Regions from separate parts of the Blastococcus goldschmidtiae genome, predicted to be linked through region 2. Evidence: predicted binding sites of a transcription regulator. Region 2 holds the regulator's gene; each other region holds the start of a gene.

Region 1 (7,163 bases), on a different contig from region 2:
CCGGCGGTTGTCGGACCTTCGGGGGGAGTGACCTCCTCGCGGAGTCGCCGCCTGCTCGCGCGCAGCGCGGCGAGCGAGGTCAGGACGGTCGCGGTGTTGAGCGCGAGCATGGTGAACAGCGTCCACCGGTAGCCGGTCAGGAGGTCGGCCAACCCCTCGGCCGACACGTCGGACAACGTGCCGGCGAACGCGAACTGCCGCAGCTCGGGGGCGAGCGGCGCGGTGAGCACGGAGAGGACCACGGCCGTGCCGAGCACGAACCCGCTCTGCTGCAGCATCAGCCGCATCGCGTTGGCGATGCCCAGCCGCTCGTGGGACATGTCGCCCATGAGCGCCGTGGTGTTGGACGGCATGAACAGCCCCGACCCGGCACCGGCGAGCACCAGACCGGCGGCGATGGCGACGTAGTCGGCCTCCGTGATCACCGACCAGGCGAGCACGACCAGGCCGGCGCCGGTGCAGAGGTTACCCACCACGGCCAGCGCGCGCGGTGCGATCCAGCGCTGGAACAGGCCCGAGGACGAGGAGAAGACCAGCGTGGCCACCGCCAGTGGCAGGACGCGCAGGCCGGCGGTCAGCGGATCCACGCCCTGCACGGCCTGGAAGTACAGCGAGAAGAGCAGCAGGACGCCCGCCTGCGACGTCGAGTTGAGGAAGGAGGCCATCAGGCCGAGCGCGAACGGCCGGTTCCGGAAGAGCGTCATGTCGACCAGCGGGTGGGTCACCCGGCGCTCGAAGAGGACGAACGTCGGCATGCCCAGGACGAAGACGACCAGCCCGCCGATGACCAGCCAACTGGTCCAGCCGAGCGTGGTCGCCTGGGACAGTGCCGCCAGGCCGCTGCCCAGGGCCACCAGGATCAGCAGGTTCCCGGTCACGTCGATGCCCTGGCGTTCTCCCGCCCGGGCGACGCGGGGGAGCGCCCACGCCCCCCAGGCCAGGCAGATCAGCCCGACCGGCACGTTGAACCAGAAGACCCATCGCCAGCCGGCGTGCTCGGCGAGCACCCCGCCCACGGTGGGGCCCAGCAGCTGGGCGACGGAGAAGGAGGCGAGGTAGATGCCCATGCCCTGGCCGAGGCGGGCGCGGGGGAAGGCGGCGGTGACGATGGCGGCGCTGTTGGTCAGCAGCATCGCCGCGCCCGCGGCCTGCAGCACGCGGAGCCCGACGACCACCCAGGCGTTGGGGGCCAGACCGCACAGGAAGCTGGCGAAGGTGAAGGTGGCCAGGCCCATGAGGTACATCTGGCGGCGGCCGAACATGTCGGCCAGCCGCCCGAAGAAGATCATCATGACCGTGTTGGCCAGCATGAAGGCCAGCAACATCCAGCTGGCCGCGGTGGCGCTGGCGTCGAAGTGGCGCACGACGGTCGGCAGGGCCACGTTGAGCGCGCTGCCGGACATCCCGGAGAAGACGCTGGCCAGGCTGACGACCGAGAGCGCCCGCCAGGCCTCCTTCATGACCGCGCGCTCGTCGGGCGCCTCGACGCCGACCGGCTCCGGAGCGGCCGGTGAGGGTGCGGCGACCTCGCTGCTCGTGGTGCGCGCGTCGGCAGCCATGCATCCCCTCGGAGGTCGAGCGGTCGCCCTCACGGCGGCCCAGCCGGTTGACGCCGGCAATCCTGGAACAGGATTCTAGGGGACACCGACGAGAAGGAGGCTGCCTGATGCAGTCCGACGAGCAACGCGTGGTCATCGTGACGGGTGCGGCCCGTGGCATCGGGCGCGGACACGCCCTGGAGTTCGCGCGGCAGGGCTACGCCGTGGTCGTGAACGACCTCGGCGCCGACGTGGACGGCACGGGTGGGTCCACGGGCCCGGCGGGTGAGGTGGTCGACGAGATCCGGGCCCTGGGCGGTCAGGCGATCGCGAACGGGGACGACGTCTCGGACTTCGCCGCCGCGGAGCGCCTCGTGCGGTCGACCGTGGAGCACTTCGGCCGACTGGACGTGCTGGTCAACAACGCCGGCATCCTGCGCGACCGGATGCTGGTGAACATGTCCGAGCAGGAGTGGGACTCGGTGATCCAGGTCCACCTCAAGGGCACGTTCGCGCCGCTGCGCCACGCGGCCGCCTACTGGCGGGAGGAGCACCGCGCCGGCCGCCCGGTGGATGCCCGCGTCATCAACACGACGTCGTCCTCGGGCATCTACGGCAACCAGGGCCAGTCGAACTACGGCGCCGCCAAGGCCGGCATAGCCGCCTTCACGGTCATCACCGCGATGGAGCTGGGGCGGTACGGCGTCACGGTCAACGCGGTGGCGCCCGCCGCGCTCACCCGGATGACCGAGAACCTCCGCCCCGACCGGGAGAAGCCGGATCCGGAGGCGTTCGACCCGTCCGCGCCGGACAACATCGCACCCCTGGTCGTCTGGCTGGCCGGGCCCGCGGCGCGGGAGGTCACCGGCCGGGTGTTCAACGTCCGTGGCGGCATGATCAGCGTCGCCGAGGGGTGGCAGGCCGGTCCCGGCGTCGACAAGGGCGCGCGGTGGACGGTCGAGGAGCTCGACGACGTCCTCCCCGGGCTGGTCGCGAAGGCGGCGCCCAACGCCGACCAGCGGGGCATCCGCCCGGCCACCGGCTGAGCCGCTCCCGCGGCCGGCCGGGGCGCATGCCGCTCCGGCCGTCTGCGGGACACTCTGCGGTGTGGACGACGTCGCGTGGGGGCCGCTGCCCGGTGTCCCCGGGGTGGTGGTGCGCCGGGCGGTGTCCGCGGATCTGCCGGCGCTGGTGGCTCTCCTCGCCGACGACCCCCTGGGGGCGTTGCGGGAATCCGCCGACGGTGGCCTCGAGCCCTACCGGCGGGCGTTCGCGCTGGTCGACGCCGATCCGGCCCACCTCCTGGTGGTGGCGCTGGCCGGCGCCGAGGCGGTGGGCACCCTGCAGCTGTCCTTCCTGCCGGGGCTCTCCCGCCGCGGGGCGTTGCGGGCGCAGGTCGAGGGCGTCCGCGTCCGTGCCGACCGCCGGGGCGACGGACTGGGGGAGGCGCTGCTCCGCTGGGCGCTCGCGGAGGCCCGCCGGCGCGACTGCGCGGTGGTGCAGCTCACGACCGACCAGGCGCGTCCGGACGCGCACCGCTTCTACGAGCGGCTCGGCTTCGTCGCGTCGCACCGGGGCTACAAGTTGGGCCTGGACTCCTAGGGTGGGCGACGTGACCAGCGGACAGATCGACCCCCAGCTGCTCGAGGTGGCCCGCCGGATGTTCGACCTGGCGCGGTTCGGCTACACCGAGGAACTGGTGTCCTACATCGACCGGCGTGCCCCGGTGAACCTGACCAACGAGAAGGGCGACACGCTCCTGCTGCTGGCCGCGTACTACGGCCACGCGGAGACGGTCGCGGCGCTCCTGGCGCGCGGGGCAGACCACTCGCGCGTCAACGACAAGGGGCAGACCGCGCTGGCCGCGGCGGTGTTCAAGCAGTCGGCCGAGACCGTCGGCCACCTCCTCGCGGCCGGTGCCGACCCGGACCTGGGTGGCCAGAGCGCCCGGGCGACCGCGCAGTTCTTCGACCTCACGGCCATGACCGAGCTGCTCGACGCGCCTCGCTGACCCGCCTCTGCCTGACCCGGGCACGGTCCGCGCCTGGCGCCGACCGGGCGCGTTCCGTTCCAGACGCCGGCGGGGCGCGGTGCGCGCGTGTCCGGCCCGTCGGACGGACGCCGAGTACGCCCGTCCGGGCCGTCCGCCGCGCCGCCGCTGCCTCCTACGATGCCCGCCACGAGCATCGGCGGCTCGTCCACCGGAACCGTCCAGGCGGGTCACCTCGTCGACCTGGCGCGGCAGGGCGAGACCGAGGTGCTGGCGGCCTACGTCGACGCCGGCGTCCCGGTCGACCTGACGAACGACGCGGGAGACACCCTCCTAACGCTCGCTGCGTACCACGGTCACGGCGACACGGTGGCGGCCCTGCTGGCCCGGGGTGCGGACCACGCCCGGGTCAGCGACAAGGGGTAGACGGCGCTGGCCGCGGCGATGTTCAAGCAGGCCGAGGGCGGCATCCGGCACCTGCTGGCTGCTGGCTGCTGGCTGCTGGCTGCCGGCGCCGACCCCGACCGTGGCGACCAGACGGCGCGGGACACGGCCCGGTTCTTCGGCCTGACGGCCATGACGGAACTCCTCGACGCACCCAGGTGAACGGAGCCCTCGGCGCCCCAGAGAACCCGGCACCACGCGTACCCCCCGCAGCGGCCTCAGAAGGGCGGCGGGGTGTCGTCGGCCGGTGTGGGTGGTGGCGCCGGGAGCGCGCGTTGTGCGTGCACCAGGCCGGGTGGTCGGGTGGTCCGGGTGATGCCGGACGGGGTGGTCACGCTGAGCGTGCCGTCGGGGCGCATCTGGAAGCGCCAGCCGCGGGCGAAGGTCTTGAGCCGGTGGTGGGTGCGGCACAGGCAGCAGAGGTTCTGGCAGGTGGTGCGGCCGCCGCAGTCGTAGGGGAGGACGTGGTCGGCGTCGGTGCGTCCGGCGGGTTGCCCGCAGCCGGGGTGACGGCAGGTGCGGTCGCGCATGCGGATGAACCGTTCCTGCGCGGGGGTGTGTACGTAGCCGGTCGCTTCGGGCGGCGGCCCCAGCACCGGACACTCGCAGGCGACGTCCCGCCCGTGCATCCGGCAGCCGCGGGCCAGCCGGGCGAGTTCGGTGGCGGTGGCGGTGGCCAGCAGTGCGCCGTCGTCGTCGGTGATGGCCACCGTCAGGCTGCCGCCGGGTGGCGCCTGCACGCCGAGTGCGCTGAGCTGGGTGAGCAGTTCGCGCAGGTGGGCGGCGGTGATCGGGGTGCCGTCCACGGTCGGCGTCGCCTCGCCGGCCGCCGCTCGATCCACCGCCTGACCACGGGCCCGTTCCGCCCCTCGGCTCCAGGCGCTGCCCACCGCATGCCCCTGGTCCGGTGTGCCCGGGCAGTCCGGGCAGTCCGGGCGGCGCAGGGCCGACAGCGGTGCGGTGATCGTGAGGTGGCCGGTCATCGCCGGGCGGGAGGTGTTCCAGGAGCGCAGCACCAGCGCGGCGTGCGCCTCGGCGCGCAGCACGCCGATCGGCCGGTCGTCCCCGCCGGTGGCGGCCAGCTGCGCGGCCTGATCGATCGTGGACCACATCGCCGCGGCCACCGGCGCGGGCAGCTCACTGGTCAGCGCCGACATGCCGTCGGTCGTCGGGTACAGCCGCACCGCGGCGCGCTGCTCGGCGTCGATGCGGCGCTGCTCGGCGAACTCCTCATCCGCCGCCTCCGCCGCAGCGACCAGCCGGTTGCGCAGCTTCCCCGGCGACAGGCCCGCGGCCAGGGGCAGCACCGCGGGCACCACGGCCGCGAGGACCTCGTCCGAGGCCGTGGTGAGGACGTCGGCGAACACCCCGGCGCGGTACCGGTCCAGCCGGCCGGCCGTGCACTCGGCGTGCACCGCGGGCATGCGCTCCACCAGCTGATAGGCCTGCGCGGCCGTCCGGGAGGCGAACGACCGGGAGCAGTTCAGCACCATCCCCAGCTCGTCGGGGAAGAACTCCGAGGTGCCCGGCACCGGCGACCCGCCACCGCGCCGCCGCGCACCGGGATGCCCCGGCGGCGGATCATCGGTGTCGGGCCGGGCGGCGGCCAGCGCCATGACCAGTTCGGCCTCGTAGGCGGCGTCCATCGCCTTGCGGGCCTGCACCCGCTGCAGCTCCACGGCCACCTGCTCGGCCGAGAGCAGCTCGACCGGCAGCCGCTGCACCGACGGCGGACGCTGCATCAGCCAGCCGACCAGGACGCCCTCCACCACGGAGCGCTGCACCACGGTCGCCGACATGGACCGAACATACGTTCGAGGTACGACAGTTTTGCCGTGCCCGGTGTCCGGTGCCCGGTGCCCGGGGATCGACGCCTGCGCTGTGAGGCCGGTTCCTCCGCCCGGCGAACGGTGGCCGGGGCGCGATGCCGGGTCGGCGTCAGGACATGTGCTTGACGAGCACCCGTTCGTCGTAGCTGATGCCGTGCTCCACGGTGTGGATCACGCGGTCGGTCACGACCCACCCCGCACGTCCGTAGAAGGCGATCGCCGCGTGGTTCTCGACCCGGGTGTGCAGCTCCAGCTCCGTGTGGCCGACAGTGGCGAGCATCGCCTCGCCCAGCGCGAGGAGGCGCCGGCCGAGACCGGTGCCGTGGTGGTCGGGATCGACGAACAGGTGCACCAGCCGGTGCCCGCTGATCGTGACGTGCCCGATCGGCGTGCCGTGTGCCACGGCCACCCGCGTCGTGCAGTCGGAGCCCGGCCGGAACCAGTCGTGGAGCTGCTGCCGGGTGCCCGCGCGGTCGGGCGGCTGGAACCCGCCGGCGGACGGCCGGCCGGCGTAGGTCATCACGAAGCAGCGGTGGTGGTAGTCCTCCACCGCATCGGCGTCGGCCGGCGTCGCCGGGCGGACCGCGACGGCATCCATGCGTCGACACTGGCACGCCGGCGCCCGATGCGGGCGGGAGTTCCGGTGCCGGTCCGGGACGTCGGCTGCCGCCCGTCCCGGACGTCGGTCGACGCACGCGCCCGGCGCCGGGATGCGCGGGCATGGGTGGACACTCCAGGGGTACGAGCCCGCGATCCAGGGGAGGGGGTGGCCCGGTGGCGCGACCTGCGGTGCACGGCAGGGGGCAGGAGCCGTCCCGCGCGCTCGACCCCAGCGCTCAGGGCCCCGCCGAGCCGCCCGCCGCCGCCACGCCCACCTCCGACCCGCTGTCCACCGGTTCGGCAGTCGACGGCGCCGCCGAGGTGCAGCCACCGGCCGACGACGCCGGACAGCAGGCCGACGACGACGCCGGCCGGCCGGCCGACGACGCCGACTTGCTGGCCGCGGCCGACGCGGGGGCGGCTGCTCCGACCGCCACGGGAGCCACCACCGCCACCGAGGCCCTGGGTGGATCGCCCACCGGCCTGCCCCGCTGGCTGCTCGTGCTGGGTGGGCTGGCCGCAGCGACCATCGCCATCGCCGGGCTGCGCGAGGTCGCCTGGCTGGCCGCGCCCATCCTGCTGGCGCTCGTCGTCGTCGTCGGCCTCATGCCGGTCTCGAGCTGGCTGCGTCGTCACGGCGCGCCGCGCTGGGTGGCGACGACCGTCCTGCTGCTCCTCGTCTGGGCCGTCCTGCTCGGGTTCGTCGCGCTGCTCGTGGCCAGCGTCGCCCAGCTGGCCGCTCTCCTCCCGGACTACGCCGAC
Region 2 (7,163 bases):
CACACCGGCGGTGGTGAAGACGCGCTTGATCTTGAGGCCCTTGCGGCTGGGCGCCTTCGGGGTGCGCCGCGCGCGGGTGCCGGCCAAGCGGTCGTCGGTCTCGGTCATGGTGTGGAGCTCTCCCTGGTCGTGTGGTGCTCGGTGTGGTGCTCGGTGCGCGCCGTGGAGCCGCGCGGTGGTGGATCGGAGGGCTGGGGAAGAGCCGCGATCGACGTGCCCGACGTGCTGTCTAGCGGTCGGTACTGACAGTTCTCAGGAGCTGCCGGGCGGCCCGGTCTCGGCACCGCCCGCGGGGCGGGCCTTCAGCTCGGCGATCTCCTTCTCGAAGTCGGCCACCGAGGTGAAGGCGCGGTAGACGCTGGCGAAGCGGAGGTAGGCGACCTCGTCGAGCTCGCGCAGCGGCCCGAGGATGGCCAGTCCCACCTCGTGAGCGGGGACCTCCGCCGCGCCGGTGGCGCGGATGGTGTCCTCGACCTGCTGGGCGAGCAGGGCCAACTGGTCCTCGTCGACCGGCCGGCCCTGGCAGGCCCGGCGCACGCCGGCGACGACCTTCGAGCGGTTGAACGGCTCGCTGACGCCGCTGCGCTTCACGACGGCGAGGACGGCCTCCTCGACGGTGGTGAACCGCCGGCCGCACTGGGGGCACGAACGGCGACGACGGGTGGTGGCCCCCTCGTCGGCCTCCCGCGAGTCGATCACCCGGCTGTCGGGGTTGTGGCAGAACGGGCAGCGCATCGCGGTCCACCTCCCTTCGCGGCTCCTCGCCCGGGTCGTCCTGTGGACCCTCCTGGGGACATCCGGTGGACGTCGCGGGGAGAACCTGAGGACCGGCCTGTGGACGCGGCTTACAGCTCTGTAACTACTAGATCTAGTGGAACCCTAAGTCGGGCCCCACTAGATGTGCAAGCGATGTCCCTGTCGGCGTGTTCCGCTCTGACCCGGCTGTCACCCGCAGGAACAGGGCACTCCACCTGTCACACGACACGCCCGGGGACGCGCCGGAAAACTGCGCGCCGAACCGTCCCGCACCCGGCCGACACCGTCCCTGCGGAGCACGCGGAGCGGGGAGGTCGACCGCCGAGTGCACCTTCGCGGATCACGGCTCGGGTCCGGCGACGACGGTCGACGGTCGCCATGGCGGTCCGGACACGCGCCGGCCGGCCAGGCGGCCGTGCGGTGCGCCGGTGGTGGCGTCAGACGCCGGAGAGAGAGCCGCTCACCCGCGGGCGCCGGGAACCCGAGGACGGGCCGAGGTCGCCGAGTCGCATCGGACGCGTCAGCAGGTCCGGCTCGGCGTCGATCCGGCCGGTGCAGACCTCCGGGCGGCCGAAGGACTCCTCGGGGCGCGCCGTGCGCGCGAAGACCGCCCATCCCCCACCGACGTGCGGACGGGTCGCGCGGCGCGACTCGGCCTGCGGCCGCGACTCCGCCTCGGGGCGCGCCTCCGCCGACACGGCCGCGACCGGCTCCGCCTCGTCGGCGACCGCCGCGAACACCTCGGTGTCGGCCGCACGGTGCCGACCCTCGTCACCGGGGGCCCGGTGACGACCGGCGGGGACCGGCACCTGCGCGGCGACGACGACCTGGACGTCCGCGTCCTCCGGAGCGCGCCGGCGTCCACCCGGGCGCGTCCCGGATGCGGCGGGCGCCGCGGCAGCGGCGCTCCCCGCGGGGGGCGGCGCCTCGTCACGGATCAAGGGCAGCGCGGCGGTGGCGTCGGCGTTCCCGCTCACCGGACGGCCCCGCAAGGCCGAGACCGCCTGGGCAGGTGGGAGCTCCTGCTTCACGCGGGAGTCGATGCGACTGGGCTCCGTGGCCGGGGACAGGTCCCGCTCGGGCAGGCGCAGCGCGGCGAGATCGATCCACGCCGTCTCCTCGACGCCGCCCACGACCACCCGGACCCACATCTGGCACGTTCCCGAGGCGTCGTGCCGCCAACCCAGCAGTTCGCCCTGCCACCACGTACCCGCCTGGTAGACCTCGACGGACTGGGGGGAACGGGTGAACACAGCGGCGCGGCTCTCCGTGGGACCTGACACGCGATGACCGTAAGCGTTCGGTTCGCGACGGTGCGTGAAGGCGCCCGGGCTGATCATTGACGAACTCGTCGCCCCAGGTTGGAGAGGTGTTGCCCTGTCGCGCAGCCGTCCGATGCGCGTGGCCCCCCCGGTCACGGCAGGACGAGGAGCTGACCGGGGACCAGGGTGGCGTCGGGAAGCCCATTGAGGGCCCGGATCTCGGCGATGACGGCACGGAGGTCGTCCCCCTCGTCCGCGACCGCGCCGGCGATGGACCAGAGCGTGTCGCCCTGCTGCACGACGACACTGCTCTCCCCGGCCAGACGCAGCCCGCCGTCCTGGCCCCCGGCGACGACCGAGCCCACCCAGGACCCGAGGGCGACCCCGACCGCCAGGCCGAGCACCACGCCCAGCCGCCGCGCGCGCCGGGTCAGCCGGAGCGCGGGCGCCACCCGCGGGTCGCCGCCGGCGCGGTACGGCGCCGGTCGTCGCGGCGTCGTCGAGCCCGCCGGATGCGGCCTGCGCACCCGTGCCGCAGCCGGGTGCCCGCGGTGGGCCGCAGCACCGACCGCTGAACGCCCGGCACCCCGGGCCAGGGGAGCCGGGTCGTGCAGCAGGTCCGGCACCGCGCGCAACCGCCCCTGTCGTCCGGCTCCACCCGCCAGCGGCGGGCGCCACGGCGCCTGCACCGCCTCGTCGAACTCCACCACGGCCTGCGCCACACTTCCCACGACCACTCCTCCCGACCCGCACGTCCACCACGGTCTTCGAACGGCTGTTCGAATCGAACGTCTGTGCGATGTCTACCGGACGCCACCGACAGAAGCGACCCGACACGACGGCCGTCTTCGAACACCTGTTTGAAAGCAGGCGTGATCGGCGCTACGGTTCCTGGGACGCGACCAGCACGGCTGCACCGGCAGCCCGCGAGGAGGAGACGTGGCGGAGACCAGCGGGACGTCGGGCGGCCGACGGACGCGCAGCACGGCGTCGGGACCGGACACGGAGAACGGCAGCGCGTCGGTGCGCTCCTTCCCCGACCGCGGCGCCGACGGCGACGGGCTGACCCAGCGCCAGCGCCGGGTGTTGGAGGTCATCCGGGACTCCATCGACCGGCGCGGTTACCCGCCCTCGGTGCGCGAGATCGGCGAGGCCGTCGGCCTCTCCTCGGCCTCCTCGGTGGCCCACCAGCTCTCGGTCCTGCAGAAGAAGGGCTGGCTGCGTCGGGACCCCAACCGCCCGCGCGCCCTCGACGTCCGGCTGCCGGGCGACACCTCGCGTCCGGTGGCGCCGCTCGCCGAGCCGGTGGCCGGCACCGACGAGCCGCTCGCCGCCCCGACGTACGTGCCCCTGGTCGGCCGGATCGCCGCCGGCGGTCCCGTCCTCGCCGAGCAGGCGGTGGAGGACGTCTTCCCGCTGCCCCGCGAGCTGGTCGGCGAGGGCACCCTGTTCATGCTCAAGGTCGTCGGCGACTCGATGGTCGAGGCCGCCATCTGCGACGGCGACTGGGTGGTCGTGCGCCAGCAACCCACGGCGGAGAACGGCGAGATCGTCGCCGCGATGATCGACGGCGAGGCGACGGTCAAGACCTACAAGCGGCGCGACGGGCACGTCTGGTTGCTGCCGCACAACCCGGCCTACGAGCCGATCCCCGGCGACGACGCGACGGTCCTGGGCCGCGTCGTCTCGGTGTTGCGCAGGGTCTGACCCCAGGCCCCGTCCGGGTCACCGGCCGCACCAGCGGGCGGTCGCCCGGGCGGGGTGCCGGCAGGCGCGGCGACTCAGGACCGCGGGCGACGGCGCAGCTTGGGGACCAGCCACACCACGAGGGTCGCCACGGCGGCCGCGATCAGCGCAGAGGTGACCGGCGACCTGCCCGAGCTGGTGAGCTCGGTCAGGCTGGGCACCGGGCCGTCGGCCGGCGCCGCGGCGGACGCCGGCGTGACCGCGGAGATCGGCACCACGACCACCTCGCTGGGCACGCCTTCGCTGGCGATGACCAGCTGCGCGTCGTCCCCGGTGAAGCTGATCGCCTCGCCCTGGGGTGACTCGGGCAGCGGAACCCGTACCGGGGTCCCGGCCAGGGCACCCACGACGTCCGAGCCCGACAGCGGCCACACGTAGGCATCGGTATAGGTGCGCAACGCCAGTGCGTGCCCGTCGCCCGCCACCGCTCCCCCGGTGACGAGCAGTTGCCCGGCGCGTCCCACCGGGCCGCCAGGGGTCCCCGTGAGCGTCATGTTGACCGTCGCCACCCGCTCCATCGGAACGGCCGCCTCGGCCGACAGCGGGCCAGTGGGCCGGTACACACCGCTGGACCCCAGCACGTCCTTGGTGACCAGGTACGGGGTGCCGTCGGGCGCGAGCAGCAGCGCCTCGGAGTCGTGGGCGCCGTCGGGGTAGCTGAGCCGGTGCACGGCCGCGGACCCGTCCGGCCGCAGCGCCAGCAGGGCGACGGTCGAGCGCACGGAGTTGTTGTCCCCGGCGTCGGCCAGCCAGAGGGTCCCGTCGGCGCCCAGGGCGAGATCCTCGGGGTCGTAGGGGTCGACGGCGGCGGTCCGCGTCTCGAGCACCTGGCACCCGGCGTCGAGCACCGAGACGCTGAGCGCGTCCCCGCCGTCGTTCATGACGAGCATGCGCTCGCCGAGGTCGACCAGCCCGGAGATCTCCGCCAGCGCGGGATCCGTGATCTGGCACCGGACGGCCGGTGCAGGAGCGTCCGGCTCCTGGGCGACGGCGACGGTCGCCCCCACGACGGGCAGCGAGAAGCCGAGGAGGACCGCCACCACGAGCCCTACGGCGCGGGTGGCACGCCGTCCTCCGAAGCCGCTACGCGGTCTGCCGGCCTGGTCGGGCACGAACCCAGCGTGACAGAACGATCGCGTCCAGTGCATGAACCACGCCCAGCAGCAGCACGCCCACGGCGGCACCGACGACCGCGTCGGTCACCCAGTGGAAGTCCAGCGACACCATCGAGACGCCGGTGGCGACCGGTCCGACGACGCTCAGCCACCAGAACGCGCGCTGCACCCGGACAGGCATCTCGTACTCGACGGCCAGCCAGCGGGCGACTCCCCACATGATGACGGCGTTGGCCACGTGCCCCGAGGGGAACGACGCGCCGTCGACGTGGAAGAAGAGCTCGTCGGGGTGCCCGGGCGCGGTCCGACCGGTACCGAACTTGACCGCGTAGACGCCGACGGTGAGCGTGCCCAGCGCGAGCAGGACCCGCAGCAGCGGCATCCCCGTGCGATGCCGCCAGGCCAGGTAGCCGACGAGCACGGCCAGGACGATGAGGATCGTGCCTCGACCGCCGAGCTGGGTGATCGCCCAGATGACCGGATAGGCGGCCGAGTCGCGCAGTCCCCAGCCGCGGACGACGTCGGAGACCCACAGGTCCAGCCGCTCCAGGGCCCCGCCGGCGAGCAGGTCGGCGGTGACCAGGCCGGCCACGAGCAGGGCGAGGAGCAGCAGCCACCACGGCGGGCGCCCGATCGAGACCGCACGGGTGCGCTCGGGCACGCCGGCGTCGCACACCACGCCGCTCGTCACCCGCTCACCGTACCGGTCCGTGACCTGACCGTGATCCGAGCGCCGGGCGCCGCGGGCGGTTCAGCCGACTGGCGCCGCGAACTCCTCGAGCGCCGCGGCGAGCGCACCGTCGACCTTCGCGGTCAGGCGGGTACCCCCGGCCTCGTGCGCCTCGGCCAGCACCTCGCCGTCCCGGTGCACGCGGGCCACGAGGTCGCCGCGGTCGTAGGGCACCAGGACGTCGACGTCGGTGTCGGGGTGCGGCAGGCGGGCTGCGATCAGCTCGCGCAGCGTGTCCATCCCGGCGCCGGTCCGGGCCGACACCCACACCGCTCCGGGCAGTGCCTGGCGGAGCGTGAGGATGGCCTCCTCGTCCATGGCGTCGACCTTGTTGACCACGATGACCTCGGGCACCGCGGAGGCGTCGATCTCCCGCAGCACGACGTGCACCGCGTTGATCTGGCCCAGCGGGTCGGGGTCGGAGCCGTCGACGACGTGCAGCAGCAGGTCGGCCGCGGCCACCTCCTCCAGCGTCGACCGGAAGGCGTCGACCAGCTGGTGGGGCAGGTGCCGGACGAAGCCGACGGTGTCGGTGAGGGTGTACTCGCGACCGTCGGGCCCCTCGGCCCGGCGGACGGTCGGGTCCAGGGTGGCGAACAGCGCGTTCTCCACGAGGACGCCGGCACCGGTGAGCTGGTTGAGCAGGCTGGACTTGCCGGCGTTGGTGTACCCGGCGATCGCCACGCTGGGGGTCGCGTTGCGGTCCCGGCTGCTGCGCTGGGTGGCCCGGGCGGTCGCCATGCCAGCGATCTCGCGGCGGAGCTTGCTGACGCGCGTCCGGATCCGCCGGCGGTCGGTCTCGATCTTCGTCTCACCGGGGCCGCGGGTACCGATACCGCCACCGCCGGCCACCCGGCCACCGGCCTGCCGGGACAGCGACTCACCCCAGCCGCGCAGCCGCGGCAGCATGTACTGCATCTGCGCCAGCTCGACCTGGGCCTTGCCCTCCCGGCTGGTGGCGTGCTGCGCGAAGATGTCGAGGATCAGCGCCGTCCGGTCGACGACCTTGACCTTGAGTACCTTCTCCAGCTGGTTGAGCTGACCGGGGGTCAGCTCGCCGTCGCAGATCACCGTGTCCGCGCCCGTCGCGGCGACGATGTCGCGGATCTCGCCGGCCTTGCCCGATCCCACGTAGGTGGCGGCGTCCGGCTTGTCACGGCGCTGGCTCACGGCCTCCAGGACCTCCGAGCCGGCGGTCTCCGCGAGCGCGGCGAGCTCGGCCAGGGAACGGTCCGCGTCGGCCTGCGTCCCCTCGGTCCAGACACCGACGAGGACCACGCGCTCGAGGCGCAGCTGCCGGTACTCGACCTCGGTGACGTCGGCCAGCTCGGTGCCCAGCCCGGCCACGCGGCGCAGCGCGCCACGGGCCTCGAGGGCGTAGGAACCGGTGGTGTCGTCCGTCGCGTCGGGTCGCGCGGCAGGCGCGCGGCGGGGCTCGTCGTCGAGCGGCATGCGCTCCGGGGCGGTCGTCATCGGGTCCAGCGTGGCACGGTCGGGCATGCGGGTCACCTCAGTTGTCATCACGGGGTGCAACGCAGAACCGGTCCGGGTGCA
Region 3 (7,163 bases), on a different contig from region 2:
GGTGCCCGGCGGGGTGGATGCGTGCAACCGGGGCGCCCGCGCGCCGGATGCCGCGCCGCCGAGGGCGTGCGCGAGCGCCGGGGGCACGGTGGTGTCCAGCGCGGGGGCGACGGCGAGGTCGACCCCGAAGATCGGCCGGATCCCCGCCGTACGGCAGGCCAGGGCGAACTTGACCGCCCCGTAGAGGCCGTCGCGGTCGGTGAGGGCGAGGGCATCCATCCCGTGCTCGGCGGCGCGCGCCACCAGGTCGGCGGGGTGGTTGGCCCCGAACCGCATGGAGTAGCCCGACGCGACGTGCAGGTGGACGAAGGGGTCGCTCACGTCGTCGCCTCGCTGGCGCTCGTCGACTTCGTTCGCGGGACTGCTGTGCTCCCGGGTGAGCTCGCGAGCTCGCTCACCTCCGCGGCTCGGACGAGGTGCCGCCGACGACCCGGGGGCGCGGGTAGGTGGGCTCGGCGCGGACGCCCAGGCACCTCTCCACGACCGCGAGGAAGGTGCCGACGTCCCGGACGAGGTCGTCGGCCTCGCGCTCGCTCACCGCGGAGGACAGCCCCGCCTCGGCGGCGGCCCTCTTCGCCGCGCCGGCAGCGAAGAACGTCGCCCACTCCCCCAGTTCCGGGGCGACCTGCTCGAGCAGCACCCAGGCGCTGCGCGGCCGGCGGCGTCCACCCTCGGGCCGGGTCCGGGCGGCCAGCACGGCAGCCGCGCCCCGCAGCGCCCCGAGGTGCGCGGTGGCATAGCGCTGCCGGACGTCGGCGCAGCCGGCGGCCTCGGCCAGCCCGCGGTGCGCCTGGTCCAGCAGCGTGACGGCGGCGGCGGGCAGCGCCGGGGGCAGGGGCAGCTGATCGGCCATCAGGGGTCGCGCGCCCATCAGTCGTGCACCCGGACGAGCCACCAGCGGTTTGCCGCGGCGTCCCAGGACAGGTCGAAGACGCCGGCGAAGTCCGTCCGCGAGCGCCCGGCCCGCACCGCCTCCACCCGCCACACCTCGCGCGGTGCGACGAGATCGGCCGACGCTCCCCCGCCCCCGGAGTCGCGCTGCCACCAGGGAGAGGTCTCCACCCACGAGTCGAGCAGCTCCCCCACGAGGTAACGGGACTGCCCGCGCCAGAACTGCAGCGGACCGAGTGCGCCCCGCTCCACCTGCACCTCCTCGCCGACCCGATCGACGGCCTCACCGAGCACCCGGCTCATGACGGACCTCCCCAACGTCTCCAGCGCCCCGCCGTCCGCACCACCCCGTGGGGAAGGCCGGGGATCAGTGCGAACGGCGTCTCCTCGTTCGAACGCGTGTTCGAACGAGGACCAGTAGACCGGAGCCCGGAGACGTCGTCAAGACGGCTGTCGCGTGTCACGCGTCCGTGCGGCGGGAGGGGTTCCGCACGACGCCGGGACCGGTGGCAGGATCAGCGCATGCCCTCGCCCGCGCACCCCCGGGCCGCCGCGGTCGGCCGGCTGCTGCAGGAAGCGGGCGCGACCGGCCGGGTGCGCGTGCTCCCGGCCGAGGTCCGCACCGCCGCGGCGGCGGCCGCCGAGCTCGGCGTGCCGGTGGGCGCGATCGCCAACAGCCTGGTCTTCGTCGCCGCCGGGCAGCCCCTGCTCGTCCTGACCAGCGGCGCGCACCGGGTCGACGAGTCCAAGGTGGCCACCCTGCTCGGCGTCGGCTCCGTCTCCCGCGCGCCGACCGAGCTGGTCCGCCGGGTGACCGGCCAGCCCATCGGCGGCGTCGCCCCGATCGGCCACCCCGAGCCCCTGGGCACCCTCGTCGACGTGGAGCTCGCCCGTCACGAGCAGGTCTGGGCGGCCGCCGGCCACCCCGCCACGGTGTTCCCCACCACCTACGACGAGCTCCTCCGGCTCACCGCCGGCACCCCCGCCGAGGTCGGTGCGGACGCGGAGCACGCCGCGGAGGCGGTCGGTCCATGACCGACACCCGGCCCGACACCCGGATCGTCGAGCTGCCGATCCCCTGGCTGCGCGACCACATGCACGAGGCGCTGGCGATCTACGGCCTGGCCATGGGCTACGAGTCCGCGGTCGTGGCGGGCCGCTACGGCTACGCCATGCAGCACACCGACCGCCCCGGCTTCCGTGCCGTCGGCGCCTTCGCCGCCACGGCTGACGGCGAGCAGCTGGTCGGCTTCGGCTACGGCTACCGGATCGCCCCGGGCCAGTGGTGGCACGACCAGGTCCGCGCGGCCCTGGACCGGCGGACGGCGAAGAAGTGGCTGCCCGGCGCGTTCGAGGTCTGCGAGCTGCACGTGCACCCCGAGCACCAGAGCCGCGGACTGGGCCGGCAGCTGCTGCACGCGCTGGTGGCCGACGCGGACGCCCCGGTGGCCCTGCTCTCCACCCCCGATGCCGACACGAAGGCGTTCCGGCTCTACCACGCCGACGGCTTCGTCGATCTCGCCCGCGGCTACCACTTCCCGGGCGACCCCCGGCCGTTCGCCATCCTCGGCGTCCCGCTCCCCATGCATCCGCGCGACCCGCACCCGGCGAACAGCTGAGGTGACCTCCCTCCCCGACACCGCCGTCGACGTCGTCGTGATCGGCTCCGGTCACAACGGCCTGGTCGCGGCCTGCTACCTGGCGCGCGAGGGGCTGGCGGTCGAGGTCGTGGAGTCCGACGACGTGCTCGGCGGTGCGGTGTCGACCGTGGAGCGCTGGCCGGGCGTCCGGGTCGACCGCGGCTCGAGCGCGCACGTGATCATCCGGCACAGCGGCATCGTCGAGGAGCTCGACCTCGCCGCGTCCGGTCTCCGCTACCTGGACTGCGACCCGTGGGGATTCGCCCCCGCCCCGGCCCCCGGGGACCCCGGGCCGGACGGTCGGCCGCTGGTGTTCTCCGTCGACCTGGACGCGACCTGCGCCTCGATCGCGGCGGCCTGCGGCGAGGACGACGCCGCCGCCTACCGCGAGTTCGTCGCGGTCTGGGGCCCGCGCAGCCGCGCCGTCGTCGCCTCGTTCGGCCGCCGGCCCAGCGCCGGCGGCCTGGTCCGCTCCTTCTGGCCGCTCGGCGCACCCCGGGAGGGCCGGGCGCGCACGCCCGGCGGCGATCTCGCCGTCGACTTCCTCGGGTCCGGCGACGCCCTGCTGGACCGCTGGTTCCGCAGCGAGCGGCTCAAGGCGGCCCTCGCGTGGTTCGGCGCCCAGTCCGGGCCACCGATGTCCGAACCCGGCACCGCCGCCATGGTCGGCTGGGTCGCGCTGCTGCACGACGTCCCGCCCGGGCACCCCGTCGGCGGCTCCGGCGGGCTGACCGCGGCGCTGCGACGACGCCTGGAGGACGACGGCGGACGGGTGGTGCTCGGGGACGGCGCCGCCCGCCTGCTGGTCGACGACGACGGCACCGGCCCGCGGATCACCGGTGTCGAGACGGAGTCGGGACGCCGCATCTCCACGGGCACCGTGGTCGCCGCGTGCCACATCGGGGTCACCCGGCGCCTGGCCGGCGAGGACGCCCCGCCGACGCTGGCCGAGGCCGACCCGCCCGTGGGCAACGGCTTCGGGCTGGTGGTGCGGGCGCTCACCACCGCCCCGCCGAGCTATCCGGGCGCGACTTCCGAGGAGTCGCTACAGGGACTGCAACTGCTGTGCACCGACCGCGCCCAGCTGGCCGCCGCCCACGGCGACTGGGGCGCCGGGCGGGTCCCGCGCGAGCCGGTGCCGCTGGCGATGTCCTTCTCCGCCAGCGACGACACGCTCGCGCCGGCCGGTTCCCACGTCGTGACCATCTGGGGCCAGTGGTACCCCTACGCCCTGGCCGACGGTGCCGACTGGGATGCCCTCGCCGACGACGAGGCGCAGCGCCTGGTCGAGGCGGTCGACCGGTCCGCGCCCGGCTTCGCCGACTCGGTACAGCGGCTGTACGTCCAGACCCCGCTGGCCCTCGAGCGGGAGCTCTCCCTGCCCCGCGGCAACGTCATGCACGTCGAGATGGGGTTGGCCAGCATGTTCGGGTTCCGCCCCACGCCTGCGCTGTCCGGGTACCGGGTCCCCGGGCTGCCCGGGCTCTACCTGGCCGGCGCCTCCACGCACCCCGGCGGTGGGGTCTCCGGCAACTCCGGCCGCAGCGCGGCCCGGGTGGTGCTCGGCGACCGGTCGCGGGCCGCCCGCGCCCGCGCGGCGGCCGGCCGTGCCGTGCGGCGGGTCGCCGGCCGCGTCCGGGGCGCACGGTGACCGCGGTGGCCGAGGCCCCGGGGACGCCGGTCCTGCACGGATCGGGGGCGCGGCGGGCAGCACCCCTCGCGCTGGCGGCTGCGCTCGTGAGCACGGCGATCGCCTATCCGCTCACCAGCGGCGACACCCGGAACGCGGTCAGCTGGGCGATCGTGCTGCTGGGCGCGACGCTCTCGGTGCTGCACGCCTGGCTGAGCCGGGGACCGCGTACCGGCGTCGGCGTGCTGGCGCTCGTCGGCGTCGTCGCGGTGGGGTTCGAGAGCATCGGCCTGGCCACCGGCTTGCCCTACGGCAGCTACTCCTACAGCGACACCCTGGGCCCGACCCTGCTCGGCGTCCCGTTCCTCGTCCCGCTGGCCTGGCTGATGATGGCCTGGCCGAGCTGGCTGCTCGCCGTCCGGCTGGCCGGTCCGGTGCGCGCGGCGCGGCGGCGGCCGGCCCGCATCGCCTGGGCCGCGGCTCTCTTCGCCGCCTGGGACGTCGTCCTGGACCCGCAGATGGTGGACGCCGGCTACTGGACGTGGGCGGACCCCGATCCCGGGCTGCCGGGCATCGACACCGTGCCGCTGACCAACCTGGCCGGCTGGCTGCTGGCCGGGGCGGTCCTCATGACGCTGCTCGACGTCCTCGTCGAGCGCACCGCCGCTCCACCGGCCGTCGGCGACGCCGCCCCGCTCCTCGCGATGGCCTGGATGACGCTCGGTGGTGCGCTCGCGCACGCCGGCTGGCTGAAGCTGCCCGGGTCGGCCGCCTGGGGCGCCGTGCTGGGTGCCGCGGTGCTCCTCGTCCTCGTCGTCCAGCGGCCCCGGCACCGGTGAGCGGCCGGCTGCTGCGCGGGCTGGCGGCGCTGTCCGTCGCGGGCGCGGCGCACGCGGCGCTGAACGTCGCGCTGCTGCGCCGCCCCCCGGCCGCCCCGGCGCCGGTGGGCAGGACGGTGGCCCTGGTCGTCCCGGTGCGCGACGAGGCGGAGAACGTCCTCGACTGCCTCGCGGCGGCGCTGGACCAGCGCGGGGTCCCCGACCTCCGGGTGGTCGTCGTCGACGACGGGTCGACCGACGGCACCGCCGCCCTCGTCGCGGCACATCCCGACCCCCGCGTGCGGCTCTTCTCCGCCCGGCCGCCGGAGCCGGGCTGGCTCGGCAAGCCGAACGCGTGCGCGCAGGGCGCGGCCGAGACCGACGCCGACGTGCTGGTCTTCCTGGATGCCGACGTCCGCCTGATGCCCGACGCGGTCGCCGCGGCCGTCGCGGTGCTGGACGACGCCGGGCTGGACCTGGTCTCCCCCTGGCCACGGCAGCTGGCCGGCAGCGCGGCGGAGCGGCTGGTCCAGCCCCTGCAGCAGTGGCTGTGGACCACGCTCCTGCCGCTCCGGCTGGCCGAGCGCTCGGCGCGACCCTCCCTGGCGGCGGCCAACGGGCAGTTCCTCGTCGTGCGGCGCGCGGCCTACGAGCGGGCCGGCGGGCACGCCGCCGTCCGCGGCGAGGTCGTCGAGGACGTCGCCCTCCTGCGTGCCGTCAAGACGGCCGGTGGGCGCGGGGTCGTCGTCGACGGGTCGAACCTCGCCGTGTGCCGGATGTACGACGGCTGGGCGGGCGTGTGCGAGGGCTACGGCAAGTCGCTGTGGGCCGCGGTCGGAGGCTCGCCGGCCGCCGGGCTGGCCGCGGCCGGCGTGCTCACCGCGGTCTGGGTGCTGCCCGCGGCCGCGGCACTGCGCGGCTCCCGGGCCGGGCTGGTCGGCTACGCCGCCGGCGTGGCCGGGCGGGCCGTCAGCGCCGCCTCGACCGGCGGCCGGGTCTGGCCCGACGCGCTGGCCCACCCCGTGTCGATCCTGGCCCTGGACCTGCTCGTGCTGCGCTCGGTCGCCGGGCACCGGCGCGGGACGCTGCGCTGGCGCGGCCGTGGGGTGACCGCGCAGCCGCCCGCGCCGCCCGGCCGCGCTGCGGCGAGGATGGGCGGGTGACCCAGCCGGCATCGCGCGACCGCGTCCACTTCGACCCCGATGCCATGGACACCGGCGCCTTCTACCGGGTGCTGAACTCCGTCGTCGTCCCCCGGCCGATCGCCTGGGTCTGCACCCGGTCGGCATCCGGCGTGCACAACCTGGCGCCGCACTCCTTCTACACCGTCGCGTGCGTCGCGCCGCCGGTCGTGCAGTTCACCTCGGTGGGCCGCAAGGATTCGCTGCGCAACGCCGAGGCGACCGGCGAGTTCACCGTGAACCTCACGCCCGAGGCGCTGTTCGAGCAGGTCAACGCCACGGCCACCGACTTCCCGCCGGACCACAGCGAGGCCGAGCACACCGGTGTGCGGCTGGAGCCGGCCGAGACCGTGGACGCGATGCGGGTGGCCGACTCCCCCGTGTCGATCGAGTGCATCCTGCACGGCACCGTCCGGCTCGGGGACAGCACCGTGGTGTTCGGCCGGGTGCGGCACATCAGCGTCTGGGCCGAGGCGGTGCGCGACGGCCGGCCGCGCATCGAGCACCTGCGGCCGCTGGCGCGGCTGGGCGGCAACGAGTGGTCGACCCTCGGTGAGGTGCGCGAGATCCCGCGCATCCCCTACCGGGCCTGGGCCGCGGACCCCAGCATCGGCGAGCGCCTGCGCGACGACCAGGAGTAACGTCCCCACCCCTGGTGGACGGCGTCGAGGAGCTCCCTGACGGGATCCTTGCCCCGACCACCCGGGATTGCGCCCTGCTGGGAATCGACGGCGTCGGTCCAACCGCGGATCATCGAAGCCGCCGAGGCCAGCGACGCCCGGGCGTCCGACGGCGGCTGAACATCCGGCTCCCGGCGGGTGTTCGGTCCTCCCTCAGTGCCGTGCCGCGCGAGAACGGGGTCGTCGCCGTTGCACGGTCACCCGCAGGGAGGCGTCGGCGCGCCGACCTTGACCGCGCGCAGCTCGTGGGTGCTCGGCGTGATGTGCAGGAGGATGTCGTTGGGCTGCTGCCAGGTCAGCGCGGTGTCGGCTGCCGCACCGAG
Region 4 (7,163 bases), on a different contig from region 2:
GCAGGGGAGCGAGGTCGGTCGGCACCAGGCTGGCCCAGCCGTCGCCGCCCGGCAGCCCGCCCGCGCCGGCCCACAGCACCTCGCCGGCGCTGGTGAGCTCGTCGAGCATCGCGGGGGAGTAGTCGCGCACCCGGGCCGGGAGCACCAGGGACTCCAGCGCGCTGGCCGGGAGGAGCGCGCCGGCCAGCTGCTCGACCACGGCGAGCACCCCGTCGGTGCCGCGCAGCCGGCCGCCGATGCCCTGCCAGGAGGGGGTGAAGCGGGCCAGCGTGCCGATCGGCACGGGCTCGACCTCCTGGCGCAGCCTGGCCAGGCTCCGGCGGCGGATGGACCGCAGCACCTCGGCGTCGCACCACTCCTGACCGGTGCCTCCGGGCCGGAACTCCCCGGAAACGAGCCGGCCGGTGCTGGTGAGCCGCTGCAGCGTGGCCAGGACCACGGTCACGCCCAGGCCGAGACGGGCGGCCACCTCGGGGGGCTGGAAGGGGCCGTGGGTGCGCGCGTACCGGCCCACGAGGTCCCCCAGCGGGTCGCTCACCGGCTCGGTGAAGACCTCCGGCACACCCACCGGCAGGGCGGTGCCGAGGGCGTCGCGGAAACGGCCGGCGTCCTCGATGGCGACGTGCCGCTCCTCCCCGGCGATGCGCACGCGGAGGACCCGCCGCGAGTCCACCAGCTCGGTCAGCCACTCCTCCGGCACCCCGCGGGCGGCCACCTCCGCAACGGTGAGGTCGCCCAGGCCACGCAGCAGGTCCGAGGCGCCGTCGACGTCCCGGGGGTGCCGCTGCGCGGGGAGGCGCTGCAGCTCCGCCTCGATCTCGGCCATGGCTTCGCCGTCGAGCAGCTCCCGCAGCTCGGTGCGGCCGAGCAGCTCGGCGAGCAGGCCGGTGTCCAGCGCCAGGGCCTGGGCGCGGCGCTCGGCCAGCGGCGCGTCGCCCTCGTAGAGGAACTGGCCGACGTACCCGAACAGCAGCGACTGGGCGAACGGCGAGGCGGTGTCGGTCTGCACGTCGACCACCCGGACCCGGCGGGACCGCACGTCGGTCATCAGCTCGACGAGCCCCGGCACGTCGTAGACGTCCTGCAGGACCTCGCGGGCGGCCTCCAGCGTGATCGGGAAGGAGGCGAACTCGCTCGCCACGGAGAGCAGCTGCGCCGCGCGCTGGCGCTGCTGCCACAGCGGCGTGCGCCGGCGCGGGTCGCGGCGGGGGAGGAGCAGGGCTCGGGCGGCGCACTCGCGGAACCGGCTGGCGAACAGCGCCGACGTGCCGACCTCCGCGGTCACCTCCCGCTCCACGTCGTCCGGGTCCAGGACGGCGAGGTCGGCCTCGGGAGGCTCGCCGGTGGTGTCGGGGAGCCGCAGCACGATGCCGTCGTCGGAGTGCATCGAGGCGACGTCGACCCCGTACCGCTCGCGCAGCCGCGCGGCGAGCACGAGCGCCCAGGGCGCGTTGACCTGGGCGCCGAAGGGGGAGTGGACGACCAGCCGCCAGTCGCCCAGCTCGTCGCGGAACCGCTCGACCAGCAGGATGCGGTCGTCGGGGAGGTGGCCGGTCGCCGCCTTCTGCTCGGTCAGGTACGCGAGCAGGTTGGCCGCGCCCCATTCGTCCAGGCCGGCCGCCCGGGCCCGCTCGAGACCGGCCTCGGGCGTCGCCGTCCCGACCTCCCGGAGGAAGGCGCCGAGCGCCCGGCCGAGTTCCAGCGGACGGCCTGGTGCGTCGCCGTGCCAGAACGGCATCTTGCCCGGCTGCCCCGGGGCGGGCGTGACGAGCACGCGGTCGTGCGTGATGTCCTCGATGCGCCAGGACGACGACCCCAGGAGGAAGACGTCGCCCACGCGGGACTCGTAGACCATCTCCTCGTCCAGCTCGCCGACCCGCCGGCCGCCGGTGCCCTCGGAGCCCACGAGGAAGACCCCGAACAGGCCGCGGTCGGGGATCGTGCCGCCGCTGGTGACGGCCAGCCGCTGCGCCCCGGCCCGGGCGGTGAGGGTGTCGGTGACGCGGTCCCACGTGAGGCGGGGCCGCAGCTCGGCGAAGGCGTCGGAGGGGTACCGGCCGGCGAGCATGTCGAGGACGGCGTGCAGCGCGGAGTCCGGCAGCGAGCCGAAGGCGGCGGACCGGCGGACCAGCGCCGCGACCTCGTCGACGGTGCGCGGCCGCTCCGAGACGATGGCGACGATCTGCTGGGCCAGCACGTCCAGCGGGTTGCGCAGGTAGCGGACGGACTCGATCGCGCCGGCCTTCATGCGCTCGGCGACCAGGGCGCACTGCACGAGGTCGCCGCGGTACTTGGGGAACAGGACCCCCCGGCTGACCGCGCCGACCTGGTGACCGGCGCGCCCGACCCGCTGCAGGCCGGCGGCGACGGTGGGCGGGGACTCCACCTGGACGACGAGGTCGACCGCGCCCATGTCGATGCCGAGCTCCAGGCTGGAGGTGGCGACGACGGCGGGCAGCCGCCCCGACTTCAGCGCCTCCTCGACGATCGCCCGCTGCTCGCGGGACACCGACCCGTGGTGGGCGGCGGCGACCGGCTGGAAGTCCTCGGGCGTGCCCCCGCCTGAACCGGCCTGGGCCATCAGCGCGGCGGCGTTGGTGCCCGGCGGGACCGGTTCACCGGTGGCGCGCTCGTAGGCCAGCTCGTTGAGCCGGCTGGTGAGGCGTTCGGCCAGCCGCCGGGAGTTGGCGAAGACGATGGTGCTGCGGTGGGCCTCGACCAGGTCCAGCACCCGCTCCTCGACCGCCGGCCAGATGGAGCTGCGCGGCTGGTTGCCCGCCGCCGAGCCCTCGAGCTCGCCGGTGGGCTGGCCCAGCTCGCTCATGTCCTCGACCGGCACGACCACGGAGAGGTCCCACCGCTTGGTGGAGGTGGGCGCCACCACGCGCACCGGCCGGCCCCCGGTGAGAAAGGTGGACACCTCCTCGATCGGCCGCACCGTGGCCGACAGGCCGATCCGCTGGGCGGGGCGCTCCAGCAGCTCGTCGAGCCGGTCGAGGGTGACGGCGAGGTGCGCGCCGCGCTTGGTGTGCGCGACCGCGTGCACCTCGTCGAGGATCACCGTCTCCACCCCGCGGAGCGCCTCCCGGGCGGCGCTGGTCATCAGCAGGAACAGCGACTCCGGGGTGGTGATGAGGATGTCGGTGGGTCGCTTGGCGAAGGCGCGCCGCTCGTCGGCCGGGGTGTCGCCCGACCGGATGCCGACCCGGATCTCCGGGCGGGGCAGGCCGAGCCGGGCGGCGGCCTGGCCGATCCCGGTCAGGGGGGCCCGCAGATTGCGCTCGACGTCCACCGCGAGCGCCTTGAGCGGGGAGACGTAGAGCACCCGGCAGCGGGACTGCTCGTCGGCGGGCTGCGTCATGCTGAGCCGGTCCAGGGACCAGAGGAAGGCGGCCAGCGTCTTGCCGGAACCGGTGGGGGCGACCACCAGGGCGTGCTCACCGCTGCTGATCGCGTCCCACGCGCCGTCCTGGGCGGCCGTGGGCTGCTGGAACGCACCGGTGAACCACGCGCGGGTCGGCTCCGAGAACCGGTCGAGCGTGGATGTGGGGGACGGACGGCGGGCCACGGAGTCAGTGTCCCCGTGGGGTACGACACTTCGCCGGTCGTGACCGCGGCGACCGCCCGACCGGGGACCCGCCCGGGAAAGGGCGGCGACCCGGGGGCGGGTCTGCGGCACACTGCCGGCATGCGACCGGCAGTCCAGCCCCTCGGGTCGTCCGACGTCATCGAGGTCGCGGCGGTGCAGCGACGCACCGTGCAGGTGCTCGGCGGGAGCGTGGCCCTCGCCGGGCTCGGCGTCACCGTCGGCATCACGGCCGGCGGCCTGCTGGCGCGCGACGTGGCCGGCACCGACAGCGCGGCCGGTCTCGGGCAGACCGCCGGCGTCCTCGGTGCGGCCGTCCTCGCCGTCCCCCTGGCCCGCATCAGCAGCTCCGCCGGCCGGCGCAGCGGGCTCGCCGTCGGCTACACCTTGAGCGTGCTGGGCGCGGTGCTCACGGTCGCGGCCGCCACCGTCTCCTCGCTGCTCCTCCTGCTGGTCGGGCTCTTCCTCTTCGGTGCCTCCACGGCGTGCGGTCTGCAGGCGCGGTACGCGGCGGCGGACCTCGCCGCGCCGGAGCACCGCGGCCGGGCGCTGTCGCTGGTGGTCTGGGCGACGACGGTCGGCTCCGTCCTGGGCCCCAACCTGGCCGCGCCGGGCGCCGACCTCGGCACCGCGCTCGGGCTGCCCGCCCTGGCCGGGGCCTTCGTCGTCTCGGCCGTGGTGTTCGCCGTCGTCGCCGCCGGCCTGCTGACGCTGCTCCGGCCCGATCCGCTGCTGCTCGCACGGCGCCTGGGCGGGGGCACGGGCGCGCCGCCGGTGCGCACGGCCACCCGTCCGGCGCTCCGGGCGGTGTGGGCCACGCCCGCCGGCCGGCTCGGCCTGGTGTCCGTGGTCGTCGCCCACTCGGTGATGGTCGGCGTCATGGTGATGACGCCGGTGCACATGGGGCACGCAGGTGGCACCGAGGACGCCGTCCTGCGCGTCGTCGGCCTCGTGATCAGCGTGCACGTGGCCGGCATGTACCTCTTCTCCCCGCTCGTCGGCGCGCTCGCCGACCGCATGGGCGCCCCGTCGGTCGTGGCGCTGGGCGGCCTCCTCCTGCTCCTCGCCACCGCGGTGGCGGGCACCGCCGGACCGTCCGACTCGGTCCGGCTCGGGGTCGGGCTCCTGCTCCTGGGGCTGGGCTGGTCCTGCGGTCTCATCGCCGGCTCCACGCTCGTCACCGGTGCTGTGGACGCCGACCTGCGACCGACCGCACAGGGCGGGACCGACCTGCTGATGGGCCTGGGCGCGGCGCTGTCCGGCGCGATCGGGGGCCCGCTCCTGGCCTGGGGCGGCTTCGGGCTGGTCTCGGGGGTGTCGGCGGTGCTCGTCGTCCCGCTGGCCGTGGTGTGGGCCTCGGTCGCGCTGCGCCCTCAGCGGTCCCGGTAGTTCCTGATCAGCAGGACGAGCGTCGCCAGCAGCGCGCCGATGATGCCGATCTGCAGCAGGACGTCGAGGGTCTCCGACCCGGTGCCAGGAAGCATGCCCGGACCCTAGGTGGGGAGAGCGCCCGGTGGCGGCCACGCGTTAGCGTCGGGGCGTGCGCCTGCAGGAGTTCTGGTCCCGTCTGGACGAGCAGTTCGGGGCGATGCGTGCCCAGAGCGTGTCCCGTGACCACCTCTTCTCCGATCTCGGCGGGCGCAGCGCGCTCGAGGCGATCGACGCCGGCGTCCCCGTGCGGAAGGTGTGGCTGGCCATCTGCGAGGCCTACGACGTACCTCCGCGGGAGCGCTGAACCGGCTCCGGCACGGGCCCGCCGGTGCCGGTGTGACCGGTGGTCCGCCGGTCGTACGACACGGGCGTGTCGGCCTGGCAGTCGAACAGGTGTTCGGCCTACAGTGACGTCCACAGGCGATCGGGATCTCCACAACCCCGGTCGCGATCCGAGAACTGTCGGTGGCTCGTCCTAGCGTCGGTCCCGACCCGCTTCCCGCGAACCGAAGGTGACCACCATGGCGACACTCGACCGCGACAAGGCCCTCGACATGGCCCTCGCCCAGATCGACAAGCAGTTCGGCAAGGGCTCGGTCATGCGCCTGGGCGACAGCCCCGAGGTGGCCATGAAGGTCATCCCGACCGGGTCCATCGCCCTCGACATCGCGCTCGGCATCGGCGGTCTCCCGCGTGGCCGTGTCGTCGAGGTCTACGGCCCGGAGTCCTCCGGCAAGACCACGGTCGCGCTGCACGCCGTGGCCAACGCGCAGGCCGCCGGCGGCATCGCCGCCTTCATCGACGCCGAGCACGCGCTCGACCCCGAGTACGCCCGCGCCATCGGCGTGGACACCGACGCCCTGCTGGTCAGCCAGCCCGACACCGGTGAGCAGGCCCTCGAGATCGCCGACATGCTGATCCGCTCCGGTGCGCTCGACATCCTCGTCATCGACTCGGTCGCCGCCCTGGTGCCCCGCGCCGAGATCGAGGGGGAGATGGGTGACAGCCACGTGGGTCTGCAGGCCCGGCTGATGAGCCAGGCGCTGCGCAAGATCACCGGCGCCCTGAGCAACTCCGGGACGACGGCGATCTTCATCAACCAGCTGCGCGAGAAGGTGGGCGTCGTCTACGGCTCACCCGAGGTGACCACCGGTGGTCGTGCGCTGAAGTTCTACTCGTCGGTCCGCCTGGACGTCCGCCGCATCGAGACCCTGAAGCAGGGCACCGAGGCCGTCGGCAGCCGCACCCGCGTCAAGGTCGTCAAGAACAAGGTGGCCGCGCCGTTCAAGCAGGCGGAGCTCGACATCCTCTGGGGTCAGGGCTTCAGCCGCGAGGGTGGGCTCATCGATGTGGGCGTCGAGCAGGGCTTCGTGAAGAAGTCCGGTGCTTGGTACACCTACGAGGGTGACCAGCTGGGCCAGGGCAAGGAGAACTCGCGCAACTTCCTGAAGGACAACCCCGACCTCGCCGACGAGCTCGAGAAGAAGATCAAGGAGAAGCTCGGCATCGGGCCCCAGCTCGACGCGCCGGTGGCCGACCCGGTCGACTTCTGAGCCGGTGACCGACCGTTCGGGTGAGCGCCGCCGCGGCTCCGGGAACTCCTGGGGCACGCGGCGGCGACCCACTCCGGCCGACGGCGCCGACGGGGCGGTCGAGGAGATGGCCGACCCCGAATCCGTGGCACGGAACCTCTGCCTGCGGGCGCTGACGGGCGCACCGAAGACCCGGCAGCAGCTGGCCGATCTCCTGGCCCAGCGCGACGTCCCCGAGGACGTGGCCGAGGCGGTCCTCGACCGTCTCGCCGAGGTGGGGCTGATCGACGACGAGGCCTTCGCCCAGGCCTGGGTCACCTCGCGTCAGTCCGGTCGCGGTCTGGCCCGCCGGGCGCTGAAGGCGGAACTGCGTGCCAAGGGCGTCGAGGACGACGTGGCGGCCACCGCCGTGATGGCGGTCGACGACAACGACGAGCGGGAGACGGCCCGTCGGCTCGTGGAGCGGAAGCTGCCCAGCATGCAGCGGCTCGACCGGGTCACCGCGACCCGCCGCCTGATGGGCATGCTGGCCCGCAAGGGTTACAGCGGGGGACTGGCCGCCGGGGTGGTCCGCGACGCCCTCGACGGCGTCGGCGCCTACGACGCGGCGGTTC

What was found. Region 2 encodes LexA, which represses DNA repair genes until DNA is damaged. Its sites were predicted from a motif close to TCGAACANNTGTTCGA; they were not measured.
Region 1: RM425_RS05320 (HNH endonuclease signature motif containing protein) is a predicted target of LexA. The motif match lies at 5,775-5,790, and genes of this name have one in related genera.
Region 3: RM425_RS18325 (DUF6504 family protein) is a predicted target of LexA. The motif match lies at 1,283-1,298, and genes of this name have one in related genera.
Region 4: recA (recombinase RecA) is a predicted target of LexA. The motif match lies at 5,403-5,418, and genes of this name have one in related genera.

The regions. Positions count from the first base shown of each region.
Region 1 covers NZ_JAVREI010000002.1:111,418-118,580, forward strand. Annotated here, with positions in the region: gene RM425_RS05285 (TetR/AcrR family transcriptional regulator) at 1-31, shown strand, start outside; gene RM425_RS05290 (DHA2 family efflux MFS transporter permease subunit) at 1-1,559, opposite strand, end outside; gene RM425_RS05295 (SDR family oxidoreductase) at 1,667-2,584, shown strand; gene RM425_RS05300 (GNAT family N-acetyltransferase) at 2,646-3,140, shown strand; gene RM425_RS05305 (ankyrin repeat domain-containing protein) at 3,151-3,549, shown strand; gene RM425_RS05310 (ankyrin repeat domain-containing protein) at 3,709-3,954, shown strand; gene RM425_RS05315 (hypothetical protein) at 3,973-4,134, shown strand; gene RM425_RS05320 (HNH endonuclease signature motif containing protein) at 4,191-5,771, opposite strand; gene RM425_RS05325 (GNAT family N-acetyltransferase) at 5,911-6,399, opposite strand; gene RM425_RS05330 (AI-2E family transporter) at 6,576-7,163, shown strand, end outside.
Region 2 covers NZ_JAVREI010000007.1:11,494-18,656, reverse strand. Annotated here, with positions in the region: gene RM425_RS11575 (vitamin B12-dependent ribonucleotide reductase) at 1-108, opposite strand, end outside; gene nrdR (transcriptional regulator NrdR) at 253-735, opposite strand; gene RM425_RS11565 (hypothetical protein) at 1,194-2,039, opposite strand; gene RM425_RS11560 (LysM peptidoglycan-binding domain-containing protein) at 2,171-2,749, opposite strand; gene lexA (transcriptional repressor LexA) at 2,958-3,725, shown strand; gene RM425_RS11550 (hypothetical protein) at 3,800-4,876, opposite strand; gene RM425_RS11545 (phosphatase PAP2 family protein) at 4,848-5,570, opposite strand; gene hflX (GTPase HflX) at 5,631-7,109, opposite strand.
Region 3 covers NZ_JAVREI010000017.1:18,608-25,770, forward strand. Annotated here, with positions in the region: gene RM425_RS18315 (DNA polymerase III subunit alpha) at 1-321, opposite strand, end outside; gene RM425_RS18320 (SAV_6107 family HEPN domain-containing protein) at 395-871, opposite strand; gene RM425_RS18325 (DUF6504 family protein) at 871-1,194, opposite strand; gene RM425_RS18330 (YbaK/EbsC family protein) at 1,414-1,926, shown strand; gene RM425_RS18335 (GNAT family N-acetyltransferase) at 1,923-2,510, shown strand; gene RM425_RS18340 (phytoene desaturase family protein) at 2,512-4,182, shown strand; gene RM425_RS18345 (carotenoid biosynthesis protein) at 4,188-5,000, shown strand; gene RM425_RS18350 (glycosyltransferase) at 4,997-6,142, shown strand; gene RM425_RS18355 (flavin reductase family protein) at 6,139-6,801, shown strand; gene RM425_RS18360 (histidine phosphatase family protein) at 7,038-7,163, opposite strand, start outside.
Region 4 covers NZ_JAVREI010000025.1:399-7,561, reverse strand. Annotated here, with positions in the region: gene RM425_RS20835 (ATP-dependent helicase) at 1-3,568, opposite strand, end outside; gene RM425_RS20830 (MFS transporter) at 3,689-4,975, shown strand; gene RM425_RS20825 (LPXTG cell wall anchor domain-containing protein) at 4,960-5,070, opposite strand; gene RM425_RS20820 (DUF3046 domain-containing protein) at 5,127-5,321, shown strand; gene recA (recombinase RecA) at 5,539-6,570, shown strand; gene RM425_RS20810 (regulatory protein RecX) at 6,575-7,163, shown strand, end outside.